Regions from separate parts of the Streptomyces sp. Ac-502 genome, predicted to be linked through region 2. Evidence: riboswitches for the same ligand, from Rfam matches in the RefSeq annotation. Region 2 holds a riboswitch; each other region holds the start of a gene.

Region 1 (7,545 bases), 300 kb from region 2:
GGCGGAACCGGCCAGCTCGGCAGCGCGCGCCACGGTGGCCTGCTGCCGCAGCCGCTGGTTCTCCCGGTCGCTGGCCTTCAGGCGCTCCAGCAGTCCGGCCACCCGGTCGGACAGTTCGGCGCGCGGGGCCTGGATCTGCTCGGCGATCTGGGTGACCAGGTCGCGTTCACGGGCGAGGTAGCCGAAGCCCTCGATGCCGACGGAAGCTTCCAGGCGGCGCATGCCGGCGCCGACGGACGACTCCGCGGTCAGGGCGACGATGCCGACCTGTGAGGCGTGCGAGACGTGCGTACCGCCGCACAGCTCGCGCGACCAGGCGCCGCCGATCTCGACGACCCGCACCTTCTCGCCGTACGTCTCGTCGAAGAGCGCGAGCGCGCCCAGCTCCTTGGCCTCCGGGAGCGTCATCCACTTCACGCCCACCGGCAGGTCGCGGCGGAGCGCCCGGTTGGCGGCCTCCTCGACCTCGCTGCGGGCGGTGGCGGACAGGCCACCGCGCCACGGGAAGTCCAGGCGCAGGTAGCCGGGACGGTTGTACGAGCCGGACTGGAGGGCCGTCGGGCCGAGGATCTCGCGCAGCGCGGCGTGCAGGACGTGCGTACCGGAGTGGGCCTGGCGCGCGCCGAGCCGCCACTCGGGATCGACGGCCGCGTGCAGCGCGTCGCCGAGGGCGAGTTCGCCGGCGGTGATCCGTACCTGGTGGGCGACCAGGCCGGGCACCGGCCGCTGCACGTCCAGCACCTCGGCCTCGACGGAGGTGCCGGACAGCCGCCCGGCGTCGCTGTCCTGGCCGCCGGACTCGGCGTAGAACGGGGTGCGGTCCAGGACGACGGTGACGATCTCGCCCTCGCGGGCCACCGGCACCGGGCCCTGGGCGCCCAGCAGGGCCAGCACCTTGGAGTCGGTCTCCAGGGTGTCCCAGGCGCGCCAGTCGGTGGGCCCGTGCTCGTCCAGGACCGTGCGCAGCGCCGAGGTGTCCACCGCGCCGCCGGACTTGCGGGCGCGGGCGTCGGCGCGGGCCCGTTCGCGCTGCTCGCGCATGAGGGCGGCGAAGCCCTCGCGGTCCACCTCGACGCCCTGTTCGGCGGCCATCTCCAGAGTGAGGTCGATGGGGAAGCCGTACGTGTCGTGCAGGAGGAACGCCTGCTTGCCGGGGAGCGAACGGCCGCCCTCCGACTTGACCTTGGTGACGGCGGTGTCCAGGACGGCGGTGCCCTGGCGCAGCGTCGCCCGGAAGGCGTCCTCCTCGCCGGCCGCCTGGCCCGCGATCCGCTCGTAGGCCTCGGCGACCTCCGGGTAGCTGGGCGCCATGCAGTCGCGGGCGACCGGCAGCAGTTCGGGCAGCGCGCGGTCCTCGTAGCCGAGCTGGCGCATCGAGCGGACGGCGCGGCGCAGGATGCGGCGCAGCACGTAGCCGCGGCCCTCGTTGCCGGGGGTGGTGCCGTCGGCGAGCAGCATCAGGGCCGTACGGACGTGGTCGGCGACCACGCGCAGCCGTACGTCGTTCTGCTCGTCGTCGCCGTAGCGGACCCCGGCGAGGGCGGCGGCGCGGTCCAGGACGGGGCGGGTCTCGTCGATCTCGTAGAGGTTGTCGACGCCCTGGAGAAGGGTGGCCATCCGCTCCAGGCCCATGCCGGTGTCGATGTTCTGGCGGGGGAGTTCGCCGAGGATCGGGTAGCCGGTCTTGCCGGTGCCCTCGCCGCGCTCGTACTGCATGAAGACGAGGTTCCAGAACTCCATGTACCGGTCCTCGTCGACCTCCGGGCCACCCGCCCGGCCGAACTTGGGCCCCCGGTCGTAGTACAGCTCCGAGCAGGGCCCGCACGGTCCCGGCACGCCCATCGACCAGAAGTTGTCCTCGTCACCGCGCGAGACGATGCGCTCCTCCGGAAGCCCGGAGATCTCGCGCCACAGGGTGCGCGCCTCGTCGTCGGAGTGGTGCACGGTGACCCAGATCTTCCCGGGGTCCAGGCCGTATCCGCCGTCGGCGACGGACTTGGTGGACAGCTCCCAGGCGAACCGGATGGCGTCTTCCTTGAAGTAGTCGCCGAGCGAGAAGTTGCCGTTCATCTGGAAGAACGAGCCGTGCCGGGTGGTCTTGCCGACCTCTTCGATGTCCAGGGTCCGCACGCACTTCTGCACGCTGGTCGCCCGCGGCCAGGGCGCCGCCACCTCACCGGTCAGGTACGGCTTGAAGGGCACCATGCCCGCGTTGACGAACAGCAGGGTCGGGTCCGGCGTCGGCAGCGGCGCGCTGGGGACGACGGTGTGGCCGCGCTCGGCGAAGAAGTCGAGGAAGCGGGCGCGGATCTCGGCGGTACGCAAAGGGGGCTCCGGGGCGGTCGGTGGCGGTGGCGGAAGGGGGCGGTGGCGGTCGGCCGTCGGGCCGTCAGGCTGCGGTCGCCGCCGCGGCCCGTGCCGCCCTGGCGACCGGGTGCAGGGCCGCGTACTCCAGCGGCGCCGACGGGTCGATCGAGAGGTCCAGCGGAGCCGGTCCGGCGCCCGCCCGTACGAGCAGGTCGCCGACGGCGGCGATCATCGCGCCGTTGTCCGTGCACAGCCGCAGGGGCGGCACGCGCAGCGTGATGCCCGCCTTCTGGCAGCGCTCCTCGGCGAGGGACCGGACGCGCGAGTTGGCGGCGACGCCGCCCACCACCACCAGGGTGCCCACGCCGTGCTCCTTGCAGGCCGCGACGGCCTTGCGGGTCAGGACGTCGGCGACCGCCTCCTGGAGGGAGGCCGCGCCGTCCGCGACAGGCAGTTCGCCGTCGGCGTGCCGTTCGGCCCAGCGCGCGGCGGCCGTCTTGAGGCCGGAGAAGGAGAAGCCGTACGGGTCGTCACGCGGCCCGGTAAGCGGCCGCGGGAACGCGACGGCCTTCGGGTCGCCCTCGCGCGCGGCCCGGTCGATCGCGGGGCCGCCCGGGTACGGCAGGCCGAAGACCCGCGCGACCTTGTCGAAGCACTCCCCGGCGGCGTCGTCGAGGGTGTCGCCGAGGTGCACGATCGGGTCGCGCGCCAGGTCCCGTACGAGGAGGAGGGAAGTGTGCCCGCCGGAGACGATGAGCACCATGCAGGGGTCGGGCAGCGGGCCGTGCTCCAGGGTGTCGGCGGCGACGTGCCCGGCGAGGTGGTGCACCCCGTACAGCGGCACGCCCAGCCCGTACGCCAGGCCCTTGGCACCGGCCAGACCGACCTGGAGGGCGCCCGACAGGCCGGGGCCGGTGGTCACGGCCACCGCGCCGATGTCGGCCATGGTCAGGCCCGCGTCGTCGAGCGCGCGGTGCACGACGGGGGCGAGGGAGTGCACATGGGCGCGGGCCGCGATCTCCGGCACGACGCCGCCGTAGCGCGCGTGCTCGTCCATGCTGGACGCCACCGCGTGCCCGAGCAGCTTGCCGTCGCGGACCAGGCCCGCCCCGGTCTCGTCGCAGGAGGACTCGATCCCCAGCACCACTGGAGAGCCTGGAGATGCCACCGCACCGCTCCTTCGTACCCGTTTCGTACCCGGCCTCGTCGCCGCCTTGCCGCACGTGAGGCGTCTTGCCGCACGCGAGCCGCCCTGCTGCACGAGAGGCGCCTCGCCGCACGCGAGCCGCCTTGTTGCAAGCGATGTGCAACAACCCGTCTCCGACCAGGATACGGCGGCCCGAACCGGCCCGGGCGGGGGCCGCGGGCGGGCCGGGCGAGGCTGCGGACAGGCCGGATGGGGGCCGTGGGCGGGCCGGTGCCGCCTGGGAGGGGCAGTGGGGCGGTCCCGTGCCGCCAGGGAGGGGCCGTGGGACGGTCCGGTGCAGCCCGGGAAGTGTCGCGGGACGGGCCGGTGCCCCCCGGGAGGGGCCGGTGCGCCCCCCGGGAAGGTCCGCAGGACAGTCCGCGCCGGCGGTCACGGCGCCCCAGGAGCCGCCAACCCGTCGAGTTCCCCCGCCACCCGCACGTTCCACCGGCCGTCCCGCCCGCTCAGCGCCGTCACGGTCAGCGGCGGTACGTCCACCCGCCAGAAGGACGAGGGCGGGGCCCCCAGGGCGCACACCACGGACGCACGTACGACGTCCGGCTCCACTACGGCCACGATCCGGCCGCCCTCCGCCGCGAGGCCCGCCAGCCAGTCCGCCACCCGTCCGAGCAACTGCGCCAGCGTCTCGCCGCCGTGCGGCGCGCTGTCCGCGTCGGACAGCCAGGCCGTGACTGCCGCGGGCTCGGCGGCCAGCACGTCCTCCAGGGCCAGCCCCCGCCAGCGGCCCATCGCCCGGCCCGCCGCGCCCGGGTCCGGCTCCGCCCGCAGGCCGAGCGCCTCGGCCGTCTCCCGGCAGCGCGCGGAAGGGGAGGTCAGGGCCCGGTCGGCGGGCAGGGCGGCGGCAGCGGGGCGGGCGGCGCGGGCGCGGCGCAGCCCGCCCGGTGTCAGGGATTCGCCGGCCGGGAAGCGCACCGCGCCCAGGGCGTCGTCGAAGGACGGTGAGACCAACATCACCCGAGTTGTCATGCGCACCTCTTTCGACGCGGAAATCTGATGGCGCACCAGGGAACAGCGGGGCGCGCGACCACCGCCGTGCACCCGCACGCCCGCCCGCGGGCCCTTCTCCCCGTCGCCGCCACGCGGTACGTTCCCGATGATATTGACGATGACATGACGGAAGCCGGTGGAATTCCGGCGCGGTCGCGCCACTGTGAACCCGCACCGGTCCCGTACGGGGCCGACGGGCGAGCCAGACCCGTCCTGTCGTCACGGCTCCCCGACCGGGACGCGAGTTCCCCCAGGAGGTTCCCGACATGGCCCATTCCGTCGCGCCGCCGGCCACCGGCCACGCCGCGCCCGCCCCCTCCCCGTCCGGACGGTCCTGCCGTGGGCGGTCTTCGGCGGCGTCCTCATGCTCGTCCTGCTCTACTTCGTCGGCGCCGAACAGGGCGCCACCGCGCTGCTCTCCGGCACCGGCGTGCACGAGTGGGTCCACGACGGACGCCATCTGCTCGGCTTCCCCTGCCACTGACCGGGGGCCTTCGCACATGAACTCCGCCACCGTCAGGTCCCTCCTGGTGCGCGGCATGCTGGCCGGCCTCGCCGCCGGCCTGCTCGCCCTGCTCGTCGCCTACCTGCTGGGCAAACCGCAGGTCGACGCCGCCATCGCCTTCGAGGACGCGCACGCCCACGAACACGAGGCCGAGGTCGTCAGCCGCGCGGTGCAGTCCACCGCGGGCCTGGCCACCGGCGTCCTGGTGTACGGCGTCGCGCTGGGCGGGATCGCCGCCCTGGCCTACTGCTTCGCCCTCGGGCGCGTCGGCCGCTTCGGCCCCCGCGCCACCGCCCTGCTGCTCTCCGGGGCCGCCTTCGGCGCGGTCTACCTCGTACCGTTCCTGAAGTACCCGGCCAACCCGCCGTCCGTCGGAGACCCCGACTCCATCGGCACCCGCACCGCGCTGTACTTCCTCATGATCGCCCTCAGCGTGCTGCTGGCCGTCGCCGCCGTCCTCCTCGGCAAGCGGCTCGCACCCCGCCTGGGCACCTGGTACGCGACGGTCGCCGCCCTGGCAGCCTTCGCCGCGGCCGTCGGCCTCGCCTACGCGTTCCTCCCGGCCGTCAACGAACTCCCCGCCGACTTCCCGGCCCTGCTGCTCTGGAAGTTCCGCCTCTCCGCACTCGGCGTCCAGCTCGCCCTGTGGACCGCCTTCGGCCTGCTCTTCGGCGAACTGGCCGAGCGGGCCACCGGGGTACGGGCGGGCGCCGCTCCGCGCGGGGCGGACGGGGGTCCTGTGCCGTCGGCGCGCTGAGCCGGGTCGACACTGCGGTTCCGGAGCGCGGACATCCGCCGCGGTCCGGAACCGTATGCCTTGTCAGGCGGCGTACAGCCGGCCGGAGTGCCGACACCGCCCCTCAGGCAGGGCGGGCCAGCAGCAGCGTCCACCACGGGCCGCGGTCGTCCGTGCCGCTGTTGATCCCCACCCCCGCGTGCCGGAACGCGCAGTCCGCCAGCACCACCTGGTGCTCCGGACTGCGCGCCCACGCCCGCACCACCTCCGCGGCCCCCTGCTGGCCGCGCGCGATGTTCTCGCCCGCGCGGCGCCAGTCGTACCCGACGGCCGAGAGCCGGCTGCCGGGGCCGGAGCCGCCGCGTTCCCGGTGCGAGAGCGAGCCCTCGCGGGCCATGTGGTCGCTGTGCCGCTGAGCGGCCTTGGTGACCGTACGGTGCGTCCTCACGGGACGGCAGCCGGCCTTCGCCCGCTCCCGGTTGACCAGCCGGACGACGGCCGCCCTGGTCGTCGCGGCGTTACCGGGGGCGCGGGCGGTGCCCGGGGCCCGCAGAGCCCGTGAGTCCGGGGCCGCGTAGGGCGACAGGGCCGGGTGGGTCAGCAGCGTCTCGTATGACGAAAGGGCGGTGTACGCGGCTTCCGGCAGCCCCGATCGCCCGCCCGGAGGCTTCGCGGCGGCGGCCCCGCCCACCGTCAGGCCCGCCAGGGCCAGTACCGCCACCACCGCCCGTACCGCGTACCGCGCCGTCCGCCGGTCCGCTCCGCGCCCCCGGCGCACGCGAGGCCCCGCCGCCGCGCCCCGGCCCGCGGTCACGTCCGTACTCCTGCCCGAACGCCGGCCCGTACTCCCGCGCTGACGTCCACCCGTACTCCCGCCCATTCGGCCCCAGTTCCTCGACAGTCATCGGCTGTGGCGACCGGTCGTCGCCCGGCCGGCGCCGTACCCGGCAGCCGGCCCGGTGACAGTCTTGCCGTCCCCGCCCCCGCGTCTGTCGTCCGCGGCCGATACCCGACCCGTTCGGCTGTACGGGCCGCCCGCCCCGCTGACGTACGTCAGATCCATGCCGGCCCGAAACGGGTACCCGCCCGCCCCGCTGACGTACGCCAGAGCCATCCCCGCCCGAAACGGGTACCCGCCCGCCCATGACCACCAGCACGCCGACACCTGCCCCCGCCCCCACTCCGACCCCGGCCCCCACTCCGACCCCCACCCCCACTCCGACCCGCGACTCCACCCCCGCTCCGACTCCGACCTCCGCCCCCTCTCCCAACCCCACTCCCACCCCCAACCCCACCCCCGTCTCCGCCGTCCGCGGCCCCCTCGTCCGCTTCCGGGCCGACCCCTTCCGTACCGCCGCTCCCGCGGAAGCCCTCGTCCACGACCCCGACGGGCTGCTGATCTGCGAGGCCGGCCGCATCACCGCCGCAGGTCCGTACGCAGCCCTCCGCGACCGGCTGCCGCCCGGCACCGCACCCGTCCACTACCCGGGCCACCTCATCACCGCCGGCTTCGTCGACGCCCACACGCACTACGTGCAGAAGGAGGCCGTCGCCCGCTTCGGCGCCCAGTTGCCCGACTGGCTCGACCACACCTACGTGACCGAGGAACGCTTCGCCGACGGCACCCACGCCCGCCGCGTCGCCTCCTCCTTCTGCGACGAACTGCTGCGCAACGGCACCACGACCGCCCTGGCCTTCGCCTCCGTACACCCCGGCTCGGCCGACGCCCTGTTCGAAGAAGCCACCCGGCGCGACCTGCGCATCGCCGCCGGCAAGGTCCTGATGGACCGCAACGCCCCCGAC
Region 2 (7,545 bases):
GACCATGCCGGACGGCACCCGGTCCCGGGTACACCTGCTCCAGTTCGACAGCGCCGCGGTGGCCGAGTTCTTCCGGCTGACCGTGCTGAGCGACGTGCGCGGCCCGGCCGTCTTCCTACGGGACGCACAGACCGTCGGACGGGACCACGCGTACGAGAAGGCCGTGCCGAAGGTAGCGGGCTCGGCCATCGGCGGCTGGTCCGGGTCCGGGGCGGAGCTCTACAAGGAGACGGGTTCCGAAGGCGCTCTCTCGGTGCGGTACGCCTACCTGTCCGCCGGCGACACCATCGCCCTGGTCGTCCACTCCCGCCCCGGCGGCACCGTACCGACGGCCTTCTACCAGTCCGTCGCCCTCCAGCAGCATCTCCTGAGCTGAACCGGCGGCGCCGGGTCTCCCGGGGGCGTCAGGCACCCGGGCGCCCGGCGGGACCGACCTCACAGCGCCGCCACCGAGCACGCCGACTAGACTCGCTTCCGGTCCGTAACACCTCACTCCGTCCGAGGAGCGCGCTCGTGCTTGAGGCAGTCTTCACCACCCTGCTCGTCCTGGTCGCCGTCGGCGTCGTCGCCTTCGCCGGGCTGACCTGGAAGAAGCTGTACCAGGGCCAGCGCTAGACCCACCGAACACACCAGACTTCCCCCGACACAGATCGCCTGAGCTGATGATCGAGATCCCGTCCGACCTGAACCCGGCCCTCGTGCCCCTCGCCTTCCTGCTCGGCAACTGGGAGGGCGCCGGCGTCGCCGACTTCCCCGGCTCCGAGAAGTGCAACTTCGGCCAGGAGGTCACCTTCACGCACGACGGCCGTGACTTCCTCGAATACACCTCGCACAGCTGGGTGCTCGACGGCGAGGGCAAGAAGGTCGCTCCGCTGGAGACCGAGTCCGGCTACTGGCGCATCGACAAGGACCGCAAGGTCGAGATCGTGATGATCCGCGACGGCGGCGTCGCGGAGGTCTGGTACGGCGAGCTGGCCGACCAGAAGCCGCAGATCGACCTGGCCACCGACGCCGTGGCGCGGACCGCGGCCTCCGGCCCGTACACCGGCGGCAAGCGCCTGTACGGGTACGTGAACAGCGACCTGATGTGGGTCGGCGAGAAGGCCACCCCCGAGGTGCCGCTGCGCCCGTACATGTCGGCGCACCTGAAGAAGGTCGTCGACCCGCGCGAGTGGGCCAAGGACATCAAGGACCTGCCGGACGACGGCATCGCCTTCTTCAAGTAGCCGAGCCGGACCTCCACAGGTCCGCTCATCAGTACAGACAGTCGCAGAGCGCCCCGCGGGGAAGTCCGGTGAGAGTCCGGCGCTGACCCGCAACGGTGTGCGGAACACGCGTTCCGCCAGCCCGATCACCCGCGGGGGCGCCGGTTCCTGATCAACTCGCCGTGGACTGCGAGGGGACACCGCCGCGGGCCTCGCGCCACGCGGCGTCACCCCGGACCGTACGGACGCGGCCCGAGCCGAAGGCGTACGCCCCTTGGCCGCCCCAGCCCGTACCGCCGCCCCCGCCTCCGCCCCCGTCGGGCCCGACGGCGACCGGCCCCGTACCGGCTCGCCGCTGCCCACCGTGCCGCTGGTCGCCGGGCTCGCCCTCGTCCTGCTCGCGTCCCTGGTGTGCGGTGTCGGCCTCGGCGCCTCCGGCGTCGGCTGGGGCGAGGTGCTGCGCCATCTCGGCGCCGGGCTGAGCGGCGGCACCATCACCTCCGACGAGGTCTCCGCCTACACCATCGTGTGGGAGCTGCGCTTCCCGCGCACGCTCCTGGCCGCCGTCGTCGGCGCCGGGCTGTCCGCCATCGGTGTGGCCGTCCAGGCCCTGGTGCGCAACGCCCTCGCCGACCCCTTCGTGCTCGGCATCTCCTCCGGCGCCGCGGTCGGCGCCAACGCCGTCCTGCTCTTCGGCTCGCTCGGCGCGCTCGGCGTCTGGGCCCTGTCCACCGCCGCCTTCGGCTCGGCACTGCTGGCCATGGTGCTGGTCTACGCGGCGGCCCGCAGCGCGCACGGCCTGACCCCGCTGCGCCTGGTCCTGACCGGCTCCGCCATGTACTACGGCTTCTCCGCCCTCTCCACGCTGATGGTCTTCGCCGCCGACCGGGGCGAGGCGGCGCGGTCCGCCATGATGTGGCTGCTCGGCAGCCTCAGCGGGGCGGGCTGGGGCTCGCTGCCGGTCGCCGCGGTGGCGGTGGCCGGGGCGCTGCTGTACCTGATGCTCTCCGCGGGCCGCCTGAACGCGCTGGCCATGGGCGACGAGTCGGCCGCCGCGCTCGGTGTGGACCCCGGGCGGCTGCGCCGGGAGCTGTTCGCGGTCACCGCGGCCGTCACCGGCGCGGTGGTGGCGGTCAGCGGGGCGATCGGTTTCGTCGGGCTGATGGTGCCGCACGTGACGCGGATGCTGGTGGGCGCCGGGCACCGGCGGGTGCTGGCGGTGGCGCCGCTGCTGGGCGCGGTGCTGATGGTGTGGGTGGACATCCTGTCCCGGGTGCTGCTGGCGCCGGTCGAGCTGCCGGTCGGAGTGATCACCGCGGTGCTCGGCGTGCCGGCCTTCGTGCTGCTGATGCGGCGGCGCGGCTACACGTTCGGAGGCGGGGCCTGATGCGAGGTCCGATGCGGTGCCTGATGCGGTGCCTGATGCGGGGTCCGGTGCGGGGTCACGGCGGTACGTACGGAGGCGGGGCCTGATGCGGGTCGACATCGACGCGGTGTCCGTGGACGTGGCCGGCGCGCGGCTCGTGCACGACATCACCCTGCGAGCGGACAGCGGCCGGATCGTCGGGCTGGTCGGGCCCAACGGCAGCGGCAAGTCCACCCTGCTGCGCTGCGCCTACCGCGCGCTGCGCCCGGCCGCCGGGACAGTACGGCTGGACGGCACCGACCTGCACGCCATGGGCGTACGCGAAGGGGCCCGGCGCCTGGCCGCGCTGCCCCAGGAATCGGCGACCGAGTTCGGGTTCACGGCCGCCGAGGTCGTCGCGATGGGGCGGCTGCCGCACCAGCGCGGATCGGGCCGGCCGAGCGCCGCCGACCTGCGGGTGTGCGAGGACGCGCTGGAGCGTACCGGCGCCGCCCACCTCGCCGGCCGGGCCTTCCTGAGCCTGTCCGGCGGCGAGAAGCAGCGGGTGCTGATCGCCCGCGCGCTGGCCCAGGAGCCGCGGGTGCTGGTGCTGGACGAGCCGACGAACCACCTCGACATCGCGCAGCAGCTGGAGCTGCTGGCGCTGGTACGGGACAGCGGGCTGACGGTGCTGACCGCGCTGCACGACCTGAACCTGGCGGCCGGGCACTGCGACGAGCTGTACGTCATCTCCGGCGGGCGCATCGTCGCCTCCGGCGCGCCGCACGACGTGCTGGGCCCGGAGCTGCTGGCCGAGGTGTTCGGGGTGCGCGCGCACCGCGTACCGCATCCGGAGACCGGCGTCGTCCAGCTGCTGTTCGACCGCCTGCCCGCCCGTACCGACGCCCCCACCACTTCATGAGGCCCCCCATGCGCACCCGCCACCGCTCCGCCGCCCTGCTCACCGCCCTCGCACTCGCCGCGCTCACCGGCTGCGGCGCGCACGTCGCCGAGGACGGGAAGGACGGCGCCGCCAAGGCGTCCGGGACGGGCGGCGGCGGATCCGGCCACTACCCGGTCACCATCGAGAACTGCGGGACGAGGACCACGTACGACAAGGCGCCGCGGCGGGTGGTCACCAACGACGTCGGGATCGCCGACATCATGTTCGCGCTCGGCCTGGAGGACCACATGGCCGGGTACGTCATGCCGGGCTACCGGGGCAGGATCGACGCCGTCGCCTGGAAGGACGCGTACGGCAAGGTGCCCTGGCTCTCCAAGAAGGCGATCACCAAGGAGATCGCCCTGGACGCCAGGGCCGACCTGGTCTTCGCGGGCTGGAACTACGGCTTCGGCGAGGACAGCGACGTCACCCCCGCCTCCCTGGCGAAGCTCGGCATCGGCAGCTACGTCCTGACCGAGTCGTGCCGCAACGGGACCGACGGCGGCCAGGGCAGCGCGCGCGGCGTGATGCCGCCGCTGGACGCGCTCTACACCGACCTGAAGACCCTCGGGAAGATCTTCGACGTCGAGGACCGGGCGGACGCGCTGATCGCCACGTACCGCAAGCAGATCGCCGACGCGCAGGCCAAGGTGCCCAAGGACGGCGCACGGCCCACCGTCTTCCTCTACGACGGCGGCCAGGACAAGCCGATGACCTCGGGCCGCTTCGCCGGGCCGCACGACATCATCACCAAGGCCGGCGGTGACCACGTCATGAAGGATCTCCACGACTCCTGGACCACCGTCGGCTGGGAATCGGTGGTCGAACGCGACCCCGACGTGATCGTCATCAACGACTACGGCACGCCGACCGCCGCACAGAAGAAGGCGTTCCTGAAGTCGTACGGGCCGCTGAAGAACGTCTCGGCGATCAAGAACGACCGCATTTTCGTACTGGACTACGCCGACCTGGTGGAGAGCCCGCGCAACCCGGCAGCCGTCGCCGCGCTCTCCGGTTACCTGCGGAACGTAGGCGGCCACTGAACGTCCTCCTACACTGTCGGTGTGGTGAGCAGCGACTGGCAGAGCGACCTCCGCAAGCGCGGGTACCGGCTGACCCCTCAGCGGCAGCTCGTGCTGGAGGCGGTGGACAAGCTGGAACACGCCACACCCGACGCCATCCTCACCGAGGTGCGCAGGACGGCGGGCGGCGTGAACATCTCCACCGTCTACCGGACGCTGGAGCTGCTGGAGGAGCTGAGCCTGGTCAGCCATGCCCACCTCGGGCACGGCGCGCCCACGTACCACCTCGCGTCCCGGCACCACCACATCCACCTGGTGTGCCGGGACTGCTCGGAAGTGATCGAAGCCGATCTGTCGGTGGCCGGACCGTTCACGACGACGCTGCGGGAGACGTTCGGTTTTGACACGGACCTGAAGCACTTCGCGATCTTCGGGCGCTGCGCGGCGTGCACCGGCCCCGGCGCGGGCCCCGGTACCGGCACCGGCACCGCACGGACGCCGGACGGCGGGCCGCCCGCCGAGGGCGGGTCGGGGCCCACCGCCTAGCCGGTCGTACGCTGGGGGTATGCCGCGCCCACGTGAAGCCAGTCCGCTGCTGTCGCTGCCCGGTGCCGTCCCGGCCGAGGCCCCCGACGAAGGCGTCGCCGCACACTACGGCGACCTGTTCCGCGAACAACGCACCCTCGCGGACGGCCGCGGTTTCGTCGACCTCTCGCACCGCGGCGTCGTCGCCGTCAGCGGCCCCGAGCGGCTGAGCTGGCTGCACCTGCTGCTGACCCAGCACGTCACCGACCTCGCCCCGGGCCACGCCACCGAGGCCCTGATCCTCTCCGCCAACGGCCACATCGAGCACGCCCTCTACCTCGTGGACGACGGGGAGACGACCTGGCTGCACACCGAGCCGGGCGACGAGGAGGCGCTGATCGCCTACCTGGAGAGCATGAAGTTCTTCTACCGCGTCGAGGTCGCCGACCGTACGGACGACCACGCGGTCGTCCACCTGCCGGCCGGTTCCATCGCCGAGGCGCCGAAGGACGCGGTCGTCCGGGAGACCCCGCACGGCCGGGACGTCTTCCTGCCCCGCGCGGGCCTGGAAGCCTTCGCCTCGGCCAACGGCCCCGCCGTCGGCACGCTGGCCCTGGAGGCGCTGCGCGTCGAGGCGCACCGGCCGCGCCTGGGCCGCGAGACCGACCACCGCACCATTCCGCACGAGCTGGGCTGGATCGGCACCGCCGTGCACCTCCAGAAGGGCTGCTACCGCGGCCAGGAGACGGTGGCCCGCGTCCACAACCTGGGGAAGCCGCCGCGCCGCCTGGTCTTCCTCCACCTGGACGGCAGCGAGGTGCACCTGCCGCCGCACGGCGCGCCCGTACGCCTGGCCGCCGACGGCGCCGAGGGCCGTCAGCTCGGCTTCGTCACCACCTCGGCCCGCCACCACGAGCTGGGCCCCATCGCGCTGGCCCTGGTCAAGCGCAACGTGCCCGTGGACGCGCCGCTGCTCGTGGAGAGCACGGCGGCGGCGCAGGAGGTCGTGGTCGAGCCGTAGGGCAGTAAGGAGGTCGTCGGCGAGCCGTAGGGCAGGCAGAAGGTCGCGGTCGAGCCGTAAGGCCGCCGGGAAGGAGCCGCGGCCCGGAAGCCGCGGCTCAGACCTCCAGGAGCACCGTGAACGGGCCGTCGTTCGTCAGCGAGACCTTCATGTCCGCGCCGAAGCGGCCCGTCGCGACCTCCGCGCCCAGCGCGCGGAGCCGCGTGACGACCTCGTCGACGAGGGGTTCGGCCACCGGGCCGGGGGCCGCCGCGTTCCAGGTGGGCCGACGGCCCTTGCGGGCGTCACCGTAGAGAGTGAACTGACTGATCACCAGCAGGCCCGCACCCGTGTCCGAGCAGGACTTCTCGCCGTCCAGAATGCGCACTGACCACAGCTTGCGGGCGAGCTGCGCCGCCTTCTCCGGGGTGTCGTCGTGCGTCACTCCGACCAGCACGCACAGCCCTTCACCGACGATCTCCCCGACCGTTTCGCCGTCCACCTCGACGCGTGCGCCGTCGACCCTCTGCACCACAGCTCGCATACCGCCCATGATGCACGGCACGCCCGGGCCCGGGACAGCCGTACCCTCCCGGGGCCGTTCGGGTGCCATGGCCATGGCTGGCCCTGCGGACGGCCCGCCCGCAGTGGCACGATGCGTGCACGCGGTGCGTCGCGCGGACAACGTGCCCGCACGGCCGCACCGGACGAGGGGACGGAACGACTCATGAGCACTGCCGGTCCCGGGCACACCCCCGGACCCGTACCGATCGCCCGTACGGCGCCGACGGCGGCCCGTACGACCCCGCCGGCCCCGGCACCCGCCGGGTCCGCCCGCACGGAGGACGGCCCCATGTTCCAGGCAGGCACGGCGCCGCACCGGCCGCCGCTGCAACGCGACCGCTTCCGCCCGGTCCCGCGGCCCGACCTGCACCGGCTGAGCCTGCCCGACCTGCGTGTCGTGCGGCGCGAGGCGCAGCAGGAGGAGGCCGACCTGAGCTATGTGCGGCGGCTGCTGCAAGGCCGGATCGACATCCTGCGGGCCGAGAGCACCCGCCGTACGGCCCCGCACTCGCCCCTGCTGGACCGGCTGCCGGAGATCCTGACGGACGGGCCGTCGCAGCACCGCTCCTCGGCCCGCCACGTGACGCTCGGGATGCCGCACAGCGAGGAGTACCGCCAGCTCGCGGAGCAGATGCTCGGCGAGGTGGAGTTGTCCGACCTCACCGCCCGTACGGACCAGGAGCTGCACGACGCGATGGGCCGTCTGGTCCGTTACGAGCAGCAGGTCTCCCGGCGGCGCCAGGCGCTGCAGCGGACCGCGGACGATTGCAGTGCGGAGATCGCCCGCAGGTACCGTGAAGGTGAAGCACAAGTAGACGACCTGCTCTCCTGACCCGACGGCGCACCGTTCCGGGGGATCGCGGGTCACTCCCCCGGAAGGCCCCCGATGAGTTCCTCCACCGTTACCGAAGGGTCCGCCCCGTCCGGTATGTCCCCCGTCC
Region 3 (7,545 bases), 4.3 Mb from region 2:
GACCGCGCCCGCCCGGTGCGCCGCGGTACTGGCCGCGGCTGCCGACGAAGCGGTCACCAAGGCCGCCGAACGGCGCCTCGGCATGGTCGCGGAGACCTGGCACCAGGGGCGGGCCGGCACCCTGCTCCGCACGGCGCGGACACTCACCGCGGCCGGAGCCGCCGTCGGTGCCGTCTTCGGAGGCCGTTCCCGCACGCTGGCCGCCGCGAGCGGGCTGGCCCTGCTCGCCGGTTCCGCGTGCACCCGCTTCGGGGTCTTCGCGGCAGGCATCGCCTCCGCCGAGGACCCGAAGTACACCGTCGTACCCCAACGGGCGGCCAAGGAAGCCCGCCGCACCACACCGACGCACAGCGCGGAGAGGACACAGCCCACATGACCCGCACACCCCACACCGACGAGCCTGCCCAGGTCGTGCTCAGCGCCCAGTCTCCGGCCGACGCCGAGGCCGTCTTCAGCACGCTGCGCAGCTGCTTCGCTTCCGACCGCGCCGACGGCGACACCGCACACGACCAGCCGCACCAGCCCGGACACCCGACCGTCTGGACCGAGACCTTCGAGACCTCGGAGGTCCGCGGCGACGTCCGGCCGAACGCCGACCTGTCCGCCGCCGTCACCGCCGACCTCCAGGGCAGTCACCTGGCGGTGGACCGGTTGCGGGACGTGCTGACGCGCGCGTTCTCCGTCCGTACGGAGGGCACGGTGTCGGGCGATCAGGAGGTCGAGCTTCAGATCGTGCTGGAGAGCACGGGGCAGAGCTGACCCCTTCCGGAAAGCACGTGTGCCGCGGGCGGGCGCGGAGCAGCCTCAGTTCCGCTCCGCGCCCGCCCGGCGGGCGACCGGGGCCCTCACCCCGGCGTCTGCGTGCCCCGTACCAGGTACTGCGCATACGCGTCGACGGCGAAGACCGCCGGCAGTTCGCGCGTCAGGGCCGTACGTTCGAGGAGCGCGCGGGCTTCGGCGGCCAGGGCCCGCGGGTCCTCCTTCGCCCACGCGGCGCACTCCTCGTCGAGCAGCGGGCGTGAGGATCTCGTCGAAGCGGTGGCCCGGTATGCCGAGCACCTGGACGCGGCTGGTCAGTGCGATGGTGGACATGTGCGTCTTCCGGATCGTGTGCGGGGCGTCGTACAGGCGAAGGGTGCGAACGGCATGGCACGTGGTGCCGTACCGTCCGGACGCGGCCGCCGCCCCCAGGGCCGTACGGGGCCGTCCGTGGCCGTACGGAGACTCTGGCAGCGGCACTGAGTGCCAGCAAGCGTGGAGCGATGCCAACTTCTGCGCATCTTTCCCCGTCGATGTGCCAAGGATGCCAAGCCGCCTACAGTGCGGCCTGCTCCCTCCGCCACGCCACCACGTCGGCCGGCAACGGCGCTTGGATGTTGTCGACGTCACCGACCCGCAGGTTGCTCGGTGTGCTGTATTCACCGTGACAGTTGATGACGGAGACGGCGACCTCGGAATCCGGCTGCCAGAACGTCCGGTAGTACGGCGCGTTCGCCGGATCCGGGATTTCCAGCAGCGGAACGCCGCGCCGCTCCAGCAGACGCCGCAGCTTCTCGAACCGCAGCCGGGGAGCGAAGCGCCCGTACCGGGCCCGCAGCACCTCGTCGACGACCTTGTTCTTCCGGTGCGCCAGTCTGTGCACCTGCAAGGTGAAGTGGTGCCCCGACCAAGGGGCGTGCGCGGATTCGCGATCCCAGAAGAACTCGGGCAGGGCGTAGGAATAGCCCAGGCTGCTGTGACCGAATGCGTTCTCGCCGAAGTCCGGCCCCAGGACTTCGGCGACGCGCTCGGGAGAATCGGTGTGACGAAGGCCGAGCACGGTGCCGGTGGTCACGACGTCCACGTAGAACGCCAGGGAGTGCGGAGTCAATTGCTTTTCCTCGATGAGTCGCGGGAAGAGCAGTTTACGGGCCACCCGCCGGCCTCCATCGGCCGATGGGCGCCCCGCCCCCGTCGGCTCGTCAGAATTCCCAGTCGTCGTCCGCCGTGTCCTCGGCCTTGCCCATGAGGTACGAGGAGCCGGAACCGGAGAAGAAGTCGAGGGCGTGGTAGGTGACAGTGTCGGACCGGTCGGACCGGTCCGACACCGAGGTCAGGTCCCGTACGGCGGTCGACGCACCCTCCCGGCCGTCACCGGACACACCGGATCACGCCGTGGGCAGCTCCGCCCGGACCGTCCGCGCGGCCGTGACGAGGTTCTCCAGCGAAGCGCGGGTCTCGGGCCAGCCCCGGGTCTTCAGACCACAGTCGGGATTGACCCACAGCCGCTCGGCCGGGATCGCACCGAGGCCCTTGCGCAGCAGGATCGCCGCCTCCTCGGCGCTCGGCACGCGGGGCGAGTGGATGTCGTACACGCCCGGACCGGCCTCCCGCGGATAGCCGTGCTCGGCCAGCTCACGGGCCACCTGCATGTGCGAGCGCGCGGCCTCCAGGCTGATCACGTCGGCGTCGAGATCGTCGATGGCCTGCACGATGTCACCGAACTCGGCGTAGCACATGTGCGTATGGATCTGCGTCCGGTCCCGCACCCCGCTGGTGGTGAGGCGGAACGCCTCGGTGGCCCAGGCGAGGTAGGCGGGACGGCCGGCGGCACGCAGCGGCAGCGTCTCGCGCAGCGCCGGCTCGTCGACCTGGATGACCGAGGTGCCGGCCGCCTCCAGGTCGCCGACCTCGTCGCGCAGGGCCAGCGCCACCTGCCGGGCGGTGTCGCCGAGCGGCTGGTCGTCCCGGACGAACGACCAGGCGAGCATGGTGACCGGGCCGGTCAGCATCCCCTTGACCGGCCGGTCGGTGAGCGACTGCGCGTACCGTGTCCACCGCACCGTCATCGGCTCGGGCCGCGAGATGTCACCCGCGAGGACCGGCGGACGGACGTACCGCGTGCCGTACGACTGGACCCAGCCGTGCTGTGTGGCGAGATACCCCGTCAGCTGCTCGGCGAAGTACTGCACCATGTCGTTGCGTTCGGGCTCGCCGTGCACGAGGACGTCGATGCCCGCCTCCTCCTGGAAGGAGAGCACCGCGCGGATCTCGCTCTCGATGCGCTCCTCGTACCCGGCCGTGCCGATCCGGCCCGCCCGCAGGTCGGCGCGGGCGGTGCGCAGTTCGGCGGTCTGCGGGAAGGAGCCGATGGTGGTCGTCGGCAGCAGCGGCAGGCCGAGGTGGGCCCGCTGGGCGACGGTCCGCTCCCCGTACGGCGCCAAGCGGCGGCCGTCGGCGTCGGTGACGGCGGCGGTACGGGCCCGTACGGCGGGGTCGTGGGTGATCGCGGAACCGGCGCGGGACGCCAGGTCGGCGCGGTTGGCGGCCAGTTCGGCGGCGATGGTGTGGGTGCCCTGCGCGAGGCCGCGGGCGAGCGTGGCGATCTCGGCGGTCTTCTGCCGGGCGAACGCGAGCCAGCGCAGGACCTGCGGGTCGATGTCCCGTTCGGCGGTGGCGTCCAGCGGGACGTGCAGCAGGGAGCAGGAGGCGGCCACGTCGACCCGCTCGGCCAGGCCCAGCAGCGTACCGAGCGTGGCCAGTGACTTCTCGTAGTCGTTGATCCAGATGTTGCGGCCGTTGACGACACCGGCGACCAGCCGCTTGCCCGGCAGGCCGCCCGCGGCGGCGAGCGCGTCCAGGTTGCCCGCCGCGGCCTCGGTGAAGTCCAGCGCGAGACCGTCGACAGGGGCCTTGGCGAGCACCGGCAGAGCCTCGCCGAGCTGGTCGAAGTACGAGGCCACCAGCAGCTTCGGGCGGTCGGTAAGGGCGCCGAGGACGCGGTAGGCACGCTCGGCGGCGTTGAGGTCGGCCGGGGTGCGGTCCTGGACCAGAGCGGGCTCGTCCAGCTGCGCCCACTCGGCACCGGCCGCACGCAGGTCCGCCAGCACCTCCGCGTAGACGGGCAGAAGCCGGTCGAGCAGGGTCAGCGGGTCGAAGTCGGTGGCGACACCGGGGGCCGGCTTGGACAGCAGGAGGTAGGTGACCGGTCCGACGAGGACCGGGCGCGGCGTGTGGCCGAGCGCGAGCGCCTCCCGCACCTCGCCGACCTGCTTGGCGGAGTCGGTGGCGAAGACCGTGTCGGGCCCCAACTCGGGTACGAGGTAGTGGTAGTTCGTGTCGAACCACTTGGTCATCTCCAGTGGCGCCACGTCCTGTGTGCCGCGTGCCATCGCGAAGTAGCCGTCCAGGGCGTCGGCCTCGACGGCGGCGCGGTGCCGTTCCGGGACAGCTCCGACCATGACGCTGGTGTCCAGTACGTGGTCGTAGTACGAGAAGTCACCGGTCGGCACCTCGTGGAGGCCGGCGTCGGCCAGCTGCTGCCAGTTCGACCGGCGCAGGTCCCGCGCGGTCTCCTGGAGGGCGTCCGCGGTGACGCGGCCCTTCCAGTACCCCTCGACGGCCTTCTTCAGTTCCCGGTGCTGTCCCTGGCGGGGGTAGCCGTACACGGTGGCCCGTGCTGCCGCGGCTGCGGGCTTCGCTGTCACGGAACTCTCCTTCGCGAGCGTGATCTTCTTCCGAGCTCGGTGACGGGACGAGAACGCGAAGGAATGACGCACCCGACGGGTCACGCGGCGCCGAACGGCACCCATGCCCGTCTGCTGTGGTCGCCGACCCGCCCTCGAGGTCACCGGAAGGCCGCGCACGCATGGACGCACGCGGGCAACGGGCAGGTCTTCGGACTTGCGGGCACGCCTGCCGGAACGTCGTCCGGCGGGCACCTACTGGCCGTCGCTTCCCGGATCCGCGGCCCGGATCCAGTGCGTATGACGGCGGTCGTTCCCGCTCACCGCTGCGGGGCAGTCCCGGATTCCCACCGGGTTCCCTCTTACGACGCGTCTGCCTGGCGGGCAGGGCGAACCAGTTGCACGCGACAGCGTAGATCGGTCATGCCCGGTACGGACACCCCTGTTCACATGGTGGTACGTGAGATGAGACACGGGTGGTGGAGAGGGGGTGCGGCGGTGGGCGGGCCCGGGCCTCCGTACGGCACCCTCGACGTGTCCCTGCGACGGGCTCCCGTGATGTGCCCCTGCGACGTGCCCTCGTGATGCGTCCCCTTGATGTGTCCGGATCGGCGCTCACCGGGCATGGCGGGGGTCTGAACAATGGGGCACCCCCGGTCGTACCGTGCGCCGCCGTCCCGTCCGCCCTCCGCCCTCCGAGGTCCGCTGCCGTACACCGGGGCGGCACCGCGTTCCAGGGCGGCACCGTTCACCGGTGCGGCAGCCTTGCCGCTACCGGCACTCCAGAGGGAGGACCCGCCATGCCCGGTACCGACGAGCAGCCCCACTCGGAGGCATGGAAGACCGCGCTCACCGTGCTGCAAGAGGTCGCCCCGCCCGCCATCCCGGAGGGCGCGCACGTGTCGACCGTCCAGATCGAGTACCCGCCCGGCGACCAGGGCGCCCCGCCGCACCGCCACCCCGGGCCGGCCTTCGGCTACGTGCTGGAGGGCGAGATGCGCTTCGAACTGGAAGGCGAGCCGGAGCGGATCGTCCGCGCCGGGGAAGCGTTCTGGGAGCCGGGCGGCGACGTCATCCACTACCAGGACGGCAACGCTCTCGCCGACACGCGCCTGCGCTTCGTCGTCACCATGCTCTGCGTACCAGGGCAGCCCATGCTCATCCTGGTCGACGACGACGAACTCAAACAGCGCGCCCACCTGCGCGCGCCCCGGCAGTCCTGACGCCTCTGCGCCCCAGCGGGCGCCACCAGCGCGAGGAGCGTACGAAGTGAAGATCGTGGTCATCGGAGGCACCGGCCTCATCGGCGGCAAAGTGGTCGGCAAACTCACCGAACGCGGGCACGAGGCAGTACCCGCCGCGCCCAGCACGGGCGTCAACACCCTCACCGGCGAGGGCCTCGACGCCGCACTGGCCGGAGCCCAGGTGGTCGTGGACGTGGCCAACTCGCCCTCCTTCGAGGAGTCGGCGGTCCTGGAGTTCTTCACCACCTCCACCCGCAACCTGCTGGCCGCCGAGGCGACGGCGGGCGTCACGCACCACCTGGCGCTGTCGATCGTCGGCATCGACGACCTGCCCGACAACGGCTACTTCCGGGCGAAGGTGGCCCAGGAGCGGCTGATCAAACAGGGCCCGGTCCCCTACTCGATCCTCCGGGCGACGCAGTTCTACGAGTTCGTCAAGGGCATCGCCGACACCGCGACCGACGGCGACACCGTGCGCGTACCACCCGTACTCTTCCAGCCCATGGCGGCCGAGGACGTCGCCGAGGCGGTGACCAAGGCCGCCGTGGGAATCCCGCAGAAAGCCACCACCGAAGTGGCCGGCCCCGAAGTCTCCCGCTTCGACGAACTCGTCGCCCGAGCCCTGCGCGCCTGGCACGACCCGCGCGCGGTCGTCCCCGACCCGCACGCCCGCTACTTCGGCTCCGAACTCTCCGAACGCAGCCTCGTCCCCGACGAGGGCAGCGCCCGGCTGGCCACCATCCGCTTCGAGGACTGGCTGCGTACTTCTTCTTGAATACGGCGAGGGGAGGGGCAGGCCCTCGCCTGTCGCCCGCATGTTCAAGGTTGGCGCTAGTTGAGATTAGCGGGACTGCCCTCAACAGCAGCAACACCGACGCCAGTTACCGCGAGTAGCTGAGCGACCCCCTGTCGACCACACACCCCTCCCCGACCGAAAGGCAGGGCATGCAAGACGTACGCCGGGCCCGTACGACCGATCACACCACACTCGTGGAGTGCGTCCAGCGGTGGTGGGGCGACTCGCGCACCCCGGAACAAGCGCGGGAACTCTCCCTGCTGCTGCCCCGGCTGTTCCTCCAGCACTTCGCGGACACCAGCCTGATACTGGAGGACGAGCAGGGCATCCGGGCGTTCCTCGTCGGCTTCCACTCCGCCGACCACGCGAACGAGGCATACATCCACTTCGTCGGCGTGGACCCCGGACTGCGCAAGCAGGGCGTGGCCCGCCGCCTCTACACCGCCTTCTTCGAACGCGCGGCAACGGCCGGCCGCACCGAGGTACGCGCCGTCACCTCGCCGCACAACACCGGATCCATCGCCTTCCACCAGGCCATGGGCTTCGAGCCAGAACCGGGCGACCGAGAGGTGGACGGCGTCCCGGTCCATGCCGACTACGACGGGCCGACGCTGGACCGGGTGACTTTCCGACGCGCGCTGTGAAGGGGCGGAGTGTTGGCCGGGCGTTGATCGTCCAGCTGGTGCAGGCCGACGAGGGCAGCGCGCCGACAGCCCTATGAACATCTCGCAGAGGCAAGTCGGTCAGTTGACCGGCAGTTCGTTGTTCTCCCGTCGGGAGGCTGTGCCGAGCACTGTACGTGCGACGTCTTCGAGTGATCCGAACAGCGGGTTGGGGTCGTCAGCGCGCGTGACGAGCACGACTTCGCAGGGATCGATGTCGATGACGGGCACCAGGGCGATGTCCTCACGCACAGCGGCGCGTCGATCGCTGGCAGGAAAGATCGCGACACAGTGGCCGGTGGCGATGAGTTCCAGCTTGTCCTCGTAGCTGTCGTCGATTGCGGGCGGGGGTGGTGCCGGCCGGTCGCCGACCGGCTTGGGCGTGCTCCAGACGACCG

The links. Region 2 has a riboswitch for cobalamin ahead of ACEXOX_RS27610 (FecCD family ABC transporter permease). Riboswitches for the same ligand answer to the same signal wherever they lie in the genome.
Region 1: another riboswitch for cobalamin. It lies ahead of ACEXOX_RS26170 (CbtB-domain containing protein); the one in region 2 lies ahead of ACEXOX_RS27610 (FecCD family ABC transporter permease).
Region 3: another riboswitch for cobalamin. It lies ahead of metE (5-methyltetrahydropteroyltriglutamate--homocysteine S-methyltransferase); the one in region 2 lies ahead of ACEXOX_RS27610 (FecCD family ABC transporter permease).

The regions. Positions count from the first base shown of each region.
Region 1 is NZ_JBHFFO010000001.1:5,763,363-5,770,907, forward strand. It holds gene alaS (alanine--tRNA ligase) at 1-2,325, opposite strand, end outside; gene tsaD (tRNA (adenosine(37)-N6)-threonylcarbamoyltransferase complex transferase subunit TsaD) at 2,390-3,454, opposite strand; gene ACEXOX_RS26165 (histidine phosphatase family protein) at 3,884-4,480, opposite strand; cobalamin riboswitch at 4,589-4,732, shown strand; partial or broken gene ACEXOX_RS26170 (CbtB-domain containing protein) at 4,768-4,985, shown strand; gene ACEXOX_RS26175 (CbtA family protein) at 5,002-5,763, shown strand; gene ACEXOX_RS26180 (CAP domain-containing protein) at 5,867-6,556, opposite strand; partial or broken gene guaD (guanine deaminase) at 6,886-7,545, shown strand, end outside.
Region 2 is NZ_JBHFFO010000001.1:6,064,771-6,072,315, reverse strand. It holds gene ACEXOX_RS27620 (hypothetical protein) at 1-376, shown strand, start outside; gene ACEXOX_RS27615 (FABP family protein) at 663-1,226, shown strand; cobalamin riboswitch at 1,254-1,378, shown strand; gene ACEXOX_RS27610 (FecCD family ABC transporter permease) at 1,480-2,592, shown strand; gene ACEXOX_RS27605 (ABC transporter ATP-binding protein) at 2,678-3,472, shown strand; gene ACEXOX_RS27600 (ABC transporter substrate-binding protein) at 3,481-4,536, shown strand; gene ACEXOX_RS27595 (Fur family transcriptional regulator) at 4,558-5,061, shown strand; gene ACEXOX_RS27590 (YgfZ/GcvT domain-containing protein) at 5,081-6,061, shown strand; gene dtd (D-aminoacyl-tRNA deacylase) at 6,159-6,584, opposite strand; gene ACEXOX_RS27580 (ABC transporter substrate-binding protein) at 6,768-7,436, shown strand; gene ACEXOX_RS27575 (asparaginase) at 7,491-7,545, shown strand, end outside.
Region 3 is NZ_JBHFFO010000001.1:1,814,131-1,821,675, reverse strand. It holds gene nrfD (NrfD/PsrC family molybdoenzyme membrane anchor subunit) at 1-376, shown strand, start outside; gene ACEXOX_RS08135 (hypothetical protein) at 373-759, shown strand; gene ACEXOX_RS08130 (hypothetical protein) at 1,316-1,870, opposite strand; gene ACEXOX_RS08125 (hypothetical protein) at 1,962-2,141, opposite strand; gene metE (5-methyltetrahydropteroyltriglutamate--homocysteine S-methyltransferase) at 2,148-4,466, opposite strand; cobalamin riboswitch at 4,630-4,859, opposite strand; gene ACEXOX_RS08115 (cupin domain-containing protein) at 5,246-5,668, shown strand; gene ACEXOX_RS08110 (SDR family oxidoreductase) at 5,715-6,464, shown strand; gene ACEXOX_RS08105 (GNAT family N-acetyltransferase) at 6,635-7,129, shown strand; gene ACEXOX_RS08100 (LysR family transcriptional regulator) at 7,229-7,545, opposite strand, start outside.